One region of the Peribacillus asahii genome, then DNA from elsewhere that is predicted to be linked to it. Evidence: riboswitches for the same ligand, from Rfam matches in the RefSeq annotation. Region 1 holds a riboswitch; the other holds the start of a gene.
What was found. A riboswitch is a leader RNA that binds a small molecule or an ion and turns the genes downstream of it on or off. The one in region 1 is predicted to bind glycine.

Region 1 (4,862 bases):
GCTCAAGGAACACTCGCTTTATTTCGCCCTTTTTTATTAGCTGTCATTGTAGGTCTTTGTTTTATCCTCTTGCAATGGCCAATTGAATATGCCGCTTTGACACTAATTGCCCCTGAGGCCGATGTTAGCAAATTTGCAATGGAATATTTTCGAATTCGAATTTGGGGAGCTCCTTTCACTTTGATGAACTATGTCATTCTTGGGTGGTTGATGGGCATGTCGAAAATTAAAATATCTTTATTTTTACAAGTGTTCATGAATGTTCTAAATATGGGTCTTGCCATTTTGTTTGTTCATGTTTTTTCTTTAGCTGTAAAAGGGGTCGCGATGGCAACTTTAATCGCAGAAATCACAGCATGTCTAATTGGATTACTTCTTTTAATGAAGGCATCACCAATTCAATGGAAAATTCCACCTGTAGGAACACTTATAGATTCACATTCTATGAAAAAGATGTTTATCGTTAACCGGGATTTATTTATTCGAACGATTTGTTTATTAGCCGTTTTTAACTTGTTTACAGCAAAAGGTGCTTCCTTTGGTACAGAACTATTAGCCGCTAATGCTGTGTTAATCCAAATTCATTATATTATGGCTTATTTCTTTGATGGGTTTGCGAATGCATCTAGCATTTTCGTAGGTAAAGCAATTGGTTCAAATGATGAAAAATTATATAAAAAAACGCTCACCTTATCTTGGCAATGGTCAATTCTATCTGCTTTCTTCATTGCTTGCATCTATGGACTATTTCAAGAACAGATTATTGGACTCTTCACGAATTTGCCGAGAGTAATTGAGCTTTCGAATACATATGGAGTTTGGCTTATTATTTTCCCATTTGTAGCTTGTTTCGGACTCGTCATTTACGGTGTTTTTACGGGGGCCACTGAAATTGCACCGGTTCGAAACTCTATGATATACGCGTTGATCGCGTATATTATTGTGCAAGTCACTGCAACTCCCATCTTGGACAATCATGGCTTATGGCTAGCCTTTATTGTTTTTAGTATGGGGAGATCTGGCTTTCTAGTTATGTATATCTCTAGACTGAATAAGAAAATTTTTCATCATAAACAAGAATCGTGAATGTCCCTCCTTAATATCCTTACGGGTTGTTTGAAGAAGGTGTTTTACCTATTCATAATGGGCATTATTTCGTCTCACATAATCTCTAACAGGGTTCTAGTGCGAAACTCCAAGTTAATTGCAGTAATCTCAAACTCTTGGATATACTGATATTACTATTCTAAAAAAGGATGTGATTGATATGGAAGCGAAAAATACGTTCAAGTGGAAGCATGATCAGTCTGCCACCAAAGCTTTTTCTATCAACGTTGAAATCCTGTTTTGAACTTTAATGTTGGCCATAATCAATCCTCCAATAAAATGGTTGCCATTCAACGTTTATTGAATGCGTAGAAGCTTGTCATATCAACCTTTAGAGGACTTTTATTGTGGTGCCAATATTGGTGCCCAAAATGGTGGTATCGGATATAGCAGGTATAACCTATCATATTTCGAAAACACCAGAACCTTGATAAATCAATGAATTTCATTTAAATAAGGTCTTACCTGTCATATTTGAAATTAATAAACTAGTAGATTTCGCTTTGACAGGGTGGGGGTCGGGGTTCAAGTCCCTCACAGGTCATCATTTAAATAGCGCTGAAACCCTTGGTATGTAAGGGTTTCTAAGGATTATGCCACTTTTCGTGAAGTGGTATTTTTTATTGGACTTGATTCGTGGCAACAATTAATCAGATTCACCAAAAATCGTTTGATCAAAACGATTAGAAGCATCATGTTGCAGATTCTGGTGCAAAAATTTCAAGACACTTGCAAGTAATCTCCAACCTCAGTTTTCGTGATTTGGTGGAAATGATGGAGGAGCGAGGTTTGTCAATCGCTCATACAACGATTACGCGTTGGGTTCATCAATATGGACCTGAATTAGATGAAAGAGTACGGCATCCCTTTAAGTATTATTTCAATGTTCAGCAAAGAATTTTTGCTTTAATTGTAAACTTATTGCGATAAGCCTTATTGTGTACAAGCTAATTATAGAATTTATAGATGAATTCCTTCGAACTGTACCCTAAATGAAATTAAAGATGATGAGAGATATGCCCTATCCACTATATTGACAAAATATTAATCTACTACTAAAATGGAAAATATTCAGAAATAATATTTTTAAATAATAAGCAAGCTATGATTGCTATGGATCACACTATAGCAGGAGCAGCTTCTGGAGAGACCGTGGGAATTCCACGGCGCCGAAGGGTTCACAATCTCAGGCAAAAGGACAGAAGAGTATTGAATATATATTTGTTGTGCTGATCGTTTTAGCATAACAAGTACTTATTTATTATTCTTATTTTTATACCTTAGAGATTGGAGGACATCCAATCTCTTTTTTTATTGCTTTCGTTTCACATGTAAGTTTTTATTAAGGAGGCGCCATTATGGCACAACATGAATTAAAGAGGGGTTTATCAAATCGGCATGTTCAACTTATCGCGATTGGAGGCACTATTGGTACTGGGTTATTCTTAGGATCCGGCAAAGCGATACAACTAGCAGGTCCGTCCATCATCTTTGCCTATTTGATCGTAGGTCTTGCTATTTTTTTTGTGATGAGGGCGTTAGGAGAACTTTTGCTGTCTAAAGCAGGTTATCAATCGTTTACAGACATTGCCGAAGACTATCTTGGACCTCGGGCAGCATTTGTAACCGGGTGGACATATTGGTTTTGTTGGATTATGACAGCTATGGCTGATGTGATTGCTGTTGGGGTATATGTACAATATTGGTTTGATATCCCACAATGGATACCTGCCATTATCTGCTTGATCATTTTATTAGGACTTAATCTATTAACCGTAAAGCTTTTTGGAGAATTGGAGTTTTGGTTTGCATTAATAAAGGTCATCACGATTCTCGCATTAATAGGCATTGGGGTTATTTTGCTGGTGATGGGATTCAAGACAGATGCAGGAACGGTTACGATTCAAAATCTTTGGGAACATGGAGGGCTTTTTCCAAACGGAATATCAGGCTTCTTACTTTCATTCCAGATGGTTGTCTTTGCCTATGTAGGTGTGGAATTAGTGGGTGTATCGGCAGCGGAAACATCCAATCCAGAAAAAAATATCCCATCGGCGATTAATAAAATTCCTTTAAGGATCCTATTTTTCTACGTTGGCGCAATTGTTATCCTATTGTGTGTTAACCCATGGACAGAACTAAATGCAGCAGAAAGTCCTTTTGTAAAAACGTTTAGTCTAGTAGGGATTCCAATTGCCGCAGGAATTATTAATTTTGTCGTATTAACTTCAGCTGCTTCTGCCTGTAACAGCGGGATGTTTTCAACAAGCCGAATCCTGTTTAATTTAAGCAAAAATGACCAAGCGCCATTGCATTTTGCAAAACTGAATAAGAATCACGTACCAAGTAGTGCGTTATGGATATCTGTGCTTGTCCTATTAGTGGGAGCTCTTTTGAGCAAACTTATACCGGAACAAGCTTTTGGAATCGTGACAACCATTAGTGCGATTTGTTTTATTTGGGTTTGGGGTGTCATTCTCATTTGTCATTTGAGGTACAAGAAAACACGCCCGCAATTGCAGGCAAGATCCAAATTTAAAGCACCATTCACACCATTTATTAATTACGCTGTCCTAACGTTGTTTGCCGTGATTCTCATCATTATGCTGGTTGCTGAAGAAACACGTCCGGCCCTGTTGTTAACACCGATTTGGTTTATTCTATTATTTACTCTGTATTCAAATCGTAGAAAAAAGGAAAAAAGTATAAAATTATCTGCCTGGAAAAAATAAGGTGGCGTTTTTAAGTTTAACGAATGGGCTTGAATTTTGAGCAGTATCTGTTTAAGGGGGCACCGAAAGGCTCCCTTAAGGCTTGTTAATGGCTACAAAAAGGGGCAATTGATAAAAATTCTGTTACGGAAGAACTTCGAGCCAATAAAAACCATTTGGAATAATGCTCCATTAAGATCCTTTGAACAAATAAAAAAGATATGTCGAATTTTCGACACACCTTCATTCGTCCGTATTCATTTCTTCAGCCATTTTGTCATCCTCGGGAGCGCTAGGAAACGTGGTAGACAGGAACAAATAAAGTATTATGGAACATATCAGTGACCAAGCAAATGGTTTTGGTGCGGTTCTTAATTGTTTGTTTCATATTGTATGTGTCCTTTGATTTTATTTAAACTCCTGTCAATCTTGGAAACTAGCATATGTAGTTCTTCATTTTCCGAAGCAGAGAAATCTTCTCCGTGTGATTTCGAATAGGATATGCTTGCGTTAATCAATTTTAAGCATGACCTAATTAATGCTAAATCTGTTTTGATTGTTTCCTTGTTTAAGATATCGACGTCTCTTATCATTTGTGCTTCCTCCTTGATGAATCCTAAGTCAATTTCAAATGACCTTGGGAATTCATTGGTACGCTTGAGTTCTTAAATATGAAAAAAATTCACAACCCCTTGTCCCGTAGCTCAGCATCTCGAATTTCAGCATGTAACACTTGAGCTACTTTATGGTCGTATTTTGCTAGTTCATCTACTAAATGCGTAACATTATTCTTCATTAATTCTTTAGCGATTGAACGCAATACCTGTGCTTTTTCCCATTCCATTCTCAATCAACTCCAATTCATGCTATTTATACCATTTTTATAATCGTATACTGAGCCAATTTTACTGTAAAGCGAAATTTATTTTACTTATCATAAAAATAATTTAAAGTTAATAGATTTTGATTAGCGTTGAGTGAACTTGACACTCTATATTATATTTAGCTGAATTCAACTATGTAGATATAGTTATTCAAGTCAAT
Region 2 (4,862 bases), 2.4 Mb from region 1:
ATATTTTCTGGTACGTTTTGGCTGTCTGTTATAAATGTTAATTGTGAAGGATTAGGGATGCCGCCTGTTTTTTCAAGGTAGTGCCAATAAAAAGGGCGGTTCATTAACTCTTTATCCATTTCAATTGTTAATTGAACAGTTAAATAAGTATTATGATTTTCAAGTATTTCACAATGATTCGCTTCAAAGTATGTGAGTAAAAATTTATGAATGTCCTGCTGCTGCATGAACGTCACCATCTTTCATTTGTTGAGCAAATTGAATGAGGGAAGATAAATTGTCCATTTTAATTTTCATTTCTCCTTCTGATTTGGACTCACCAACGACATCAATTAAATACTCTTCGATATTGTGAATATCTAGTTTTGTTAAAATATCATCTAGTTCACCGATTACTTTTTCGAATAAATGAATTTTTTCATATAAGAGTTTGAGGATATGTTCCTCCACCGTATTTCGAGTTGCAAAATTATAAATCATGACATCCTTTTCTTGTCCAAGTCGATGGATACGTCCGATTCGCTGCTCTAATCTCATTGGATTCCACGGCAAGTCAAAATTAATTAAATGATTACAAAACTGAAGGTTGATCCCTTCTCCTCCAGCCTCTGTTGCGATTAAGACCTGCGTTTGTTTTTGAAACAGCTCACGCATCCAATCCTTTTTACCGCGTTTAAAGCCGCCGCGAAATGGCACAGAAGAAATGCCATTTTGTTGCAAATACCATTGTAAGTAGAGTTGTGTCGCACGATATTCCGTAAAAATAATGACTTTATCATCGATTTTTTTAATTAACTCCAGCGCTTTTTCAGCTTTGGAATTCTGTTCTGTCTCGTTCACTTTTTGTAATATATTGTCAATCATCGCTGTAAAGGCTGCAGGTGGATTTTCATACTTCGCTTTCATATTTTTTAATGTATAATATACAGCTTCGCGACTACTGCATGCTTCTCTTTGGAGTGTGAGCGTTGAAAAAGAGGAATGTCCTACTCCATCTGAATGGACTTTAAACTGCGAAACTGCATCATATAGAGCTTGTTCTGTTTTAGAAAAATCAATAATAATCGTTTCAACTTGGCGTTTCGTCCATTCGATTTTCGTATCTGCCCGGCGGTTGCGAATCATCACCGTGTTGACGAGTTCTTTTAGATGCTGATTTTCTTGGATAGTACGTCCTTTTCCTTTATATTTTTCGGCAAATAATTTGGCATTTCCTAAATGTCCTGGTTTTAATAGAGAAACGAGGTGAAAAATTTCTTCCACCTTATTTTGAATAGGTGTTGCTGTTAGCAATAAGCAAAACTTTTTTTTGAGATTTTGGACAAACTCGTAATTTTTTGTTTTATTATTTTTAAGTTTATGTGCTTCATCAATAATGACAAAATCATAATCTTGATTCAAAATCATCTCACTATGCGGCTTCCTTTTAGCGGTATCAATCGAGGACACCACTACATCGCAAGAGTCCCATACATAACTTTTTCTTTGTGTAACCGCTGGTATATGAAACTTTGTATTTAATTCAAACGCCCATTGAGTGACGAGGGAAGCGGGTACAAGAATTAATACTTTTTTGACAAGGCCGCGAATCATATATTCTTTTAAAATTAAACCGGCTTCAATCGTTTTTCCAAGTCCTACTTCATCTGCTAAAATGGCTTTTCCATTCATTTCTTCTACTACTTGTCTAGCTGCTTCAAGCTGATGAGGTAACGGTTTTAAATAAGGCAAATATTTAGGTGCCTGTAATCCTTCAAAATCAGAAATAACAAGGTCTTTAGTGACTTCTATTGCTAATTTATACAGCTCCCAGTTTGCCCAGGGCCCATCCTCATTAATTTTCGTTAAAAAATTATCACTCCATTCTAAATCAGAGGTAATTTCAATTTTCACACGCTCCAACCCCTTTCAAATTGTTCTAAACACGAATGTTTTATTGTGAAACGCTCGGAAATGATCAGTTTTTAGAATTTATTTTATAAAAAATGATTGCAGTTATATCCCTCTTAAGGTAGGATGAAAGTATCTTAAAGAAAAGCATAATTTGTTTTTCATAGTATGAGCAGTACGTGACAATTTTATAAGCGAATGAAGGCAAGGGGAGAGACTACGTCATGTAGCGCCGAAGGAGCAAACGAAGCTGTGAATCTCTCAGGCAAAAGAACTCTTGCTGGACGCAACTCTGGAGAGTGTCACGATAGGTGACCACCAAAGGGGAAAGCCTTGTATAAGGTAAACTTTCAGGTTTCAGGACAGAGAAAAGCTATGATAGGCTTTCTCTGTCCTTTTTTATGCCTTTTTTGAGGAATATCTTCGCGTTAACAAGTTTATTGAAGGAGGGAATTCATTGACGAATTTAAAAAGAACACCATTATTTGAAGTGTATCGTGAGAGTGGTGCCAAGACGATTGATTTTGGAGGCTGGGAACTGCCTGTACAATTCTCAGGAATTAAAGAGGAGCATGAAGCAGTTCGCACAAAAGTGGGGTTGTTTGATGTTTCGCATATGGGTGAGTTTGAAGTTAAAGGAAATCAAAGTCTTGCTTTCTTGCAAAAAATGCTTACGAATGATTTATCCAAGCTGCAAGCAGGTGGAGCACTTTATACAGCGATGTGCTATGAAAATGGCGGCACAGTAGATGATTTAATTGTTTATAAAAGAGCAGAACAGGACTATTTGCTTTGTGTGAATGCTGCAAATATCGATAAAGATTTTGAATGGTTACAATCACATCTTATTGAAGATGTAGAGCTTGTTAATGTTTCTAGTGAATATGCACAACTTGCTTTGCAAGGGCCTCTTGCAGAAACGGTACTTCAAAAGTTGACGAAAGATTCAGATTTGAGTGAAATTGGATTTTTCAAATTCAAGGATGGTGTGAATATTAATGGTGTTCAAGCACTAGTTTCCCGTACTGGTTATACAGGGGAGGATGGGTTTGAAATCTATTGCCGTTCTGAAGAGGGGCCGCAACTATGGCGCAAATTGTTAGAGGCTGGTCAAGAAGAAGGGATTTTACCAATCGGATTAGGTGCGCGCGATACGCTTCGATTTGAAGCGAAGTTGCCATTGTATGGTCAAGAACTTTCTGCTGATATTACACCGATTGAAGCTGGTATTGGATTTGCGGTTAAAACGGAAAAGAGCACAGACTTTTTAGGGAAAGAAGTACTTGCCTCACAAAAAGAAAATGGAGCTCCGCGCAAGCTAGTTGGATTGGAAATGATTGATCGCGGGATTCCGCGTCATGGCTATAAAGTCTACAGCGGCGAGAAGTTAATTGGAGAAGTTACGACGGGAACTCAATCACCAACTTTAAAGAAAAATGTTGGGTTGGCACTGCTCGAGCAAGCATTTACTACTCTAGGCACTGAAGTCGAAGTAGAGATTCGTTCGAAACGCTTAAAAGCTGTTACAACGGCAACACCATTTTATAAACGACCACGAAACTAGAGGGGAAGGTTATTTAAATGAAACATCGCTATTTACCGATGACAGAACAAGATCAAAAAGAAATGCTATCAGCAATCGGGGTTTCTAAAGTTGATGAACTTTTTAGTGATATTCCGGAAAGCGTTCGTTTTCAAGGCGAATATAACATTAAACAAGCAAAATCAGAGCCTGCTTTATTAAAGGAATTAACGAAACTAGCAGGTCGAAATGCAGATTTAAAAAGCTATAGTTCGTTTCTAGGAGCGGGTGTGTATGATCATTATGCGCCAATTATTGTGGATCACGTGATTGCTCGTTCAGAATTTTATACAGCATATACTCCATATCAGCCTGAAATTTCACAAGGAGAGCTGCAAGCAATCTTTGAATTTCAAACGATGATTAGTGAGCTAACAGGTATGGATGTAGCCAATTCTTCGATGTATGATGGCGGGACAGCTTTGGCTGAAGCAGCGATGTTAAGCGCAGGTCAAACACGTCGTAAAAAAATCCTCCTTTCAACAACTGTTCATCCAGAAGCAAGAGATGTGGTAAAAACATATGCAAAAGGACAACATGTTGAAGTAATCGAAATTCCTTACAAAGACGGTGTAACAGATGTAGCAGCGCTTAAGGAATTGATAACAGATGAAGTTGCTGGTGTGATCGTTCAATATCCAAACTTTTTCGGTCGAATTGAACCATTAAAAGAAATAGAAGAAATCGTTCATAGTGTAAAATCGCTGTTCATTGTATCCAGCAATCCACTTGCGTTAGGGGCGTTAACTCCTCCAGGTCAATTAGGAGCTGATATTGTGACAGGAGATGCACAGCCATTTGGTATTCCATCTTCGTTCGGTGGACCTCATTGCGGGTATTTTGCTGTTACAAATAAGCTTGTTCGTAAAGTGCCAGGTCGACTTGTCGGTCAAACGGTTGATGAGAATGGTAAGCGCGGATTTGTATTAACACTTCAAGCGCGTGAACAGCATATTCGTCGTGATAAAGCAACGTCTAATATTTGTTCTAACCAAGCCTTAAATGCATTGGCAGCGTCTGTTGCCATGACTGCTCTCGGCAAAAAAGGTGTAAAAGAAATGGCCGTTCAAAATATTCAAAAAGCTCATTATGCGAAACAAGTACTAAAGCAACAAGGGCTTGAAGTGGTCTTTGATGGTCCTTCATTTAATGAGTTTGTGTTGAAGCTGCCTGCTTCTTATCAAGAAACGAACAATCGATTGTTTGAAAAGGGAATTATCGGCGGTTATGACTTAGGAAGCAGCTATCCAGAATTACAGAATCATATGCTTGTCGCTGTAACAGAGCTTAGAACGAAAGAAGAAATTGATGCATTTGCTAATGAATTGGGGGATCATCATGAATAATCAAGACCAATCGTTAATTTTTGAAATCAGTACACCAGGTCGTA

Region 2: another riboswitch for glycine. It lies ahead of gcvT (glycine cleavage system aminomethyltransferase GcvT); the one in region 1 lies ahead of BAOM_RS05650 (amino acid permease).

What each region holds. Positions count from the first base shown of each region.
Region 1 is NZ_CP026095.1:1,125,228-1,130,089, forward strand. Features, by position in the region: gene BAOM_RS05640 (MATE family efflux transporter) at 1-1,086, shown strand, start outside; partial or broken gene BAOM_RS25455 (IS6 family transposase) at 1,852-1,980, shown strand; glycine riboswitch at 2,239-2,319, shown strand; gene BAOM_RS05650 (amino acid permease) at 2,466-3,839, shown strand; gene BAOM_RS05655 (phosphoglycerate mutase) at 4,190-4,411, opposite strand; gene BAOM_RS24210 (hypothetical protein) at 4,501-4,662, opposite strand.
Region 2 is NZ_CP026095.1:3,513,973-3,518,834, reverse strand. Features, by position in the region: gene BAOM_RS17330 (YqhG family protein) at 1-227, opposite strand, end outside; gene BAOM_RS17325 (DEAD/DEAH box helicase) at 205-1,893, opposite strand; glycine riboswitch at 2,089-2,177, shown strand; glycine riboswitch at 2,181-2,258, shown strand; gene gcvT (glycine cleavage system aminomethyltransferase GcvT) at 2,348-3,454, shown strand; gene gcvPA (aminomethyl-transferring glycine dehydrogenase subunit GcvPA) at 3,472-4,818, shown strand; gene gcvPB (aminomethyl-transferring glycine dehydrogenase subunit GcvPB) at 4,811-4,862, shown strand, end outside.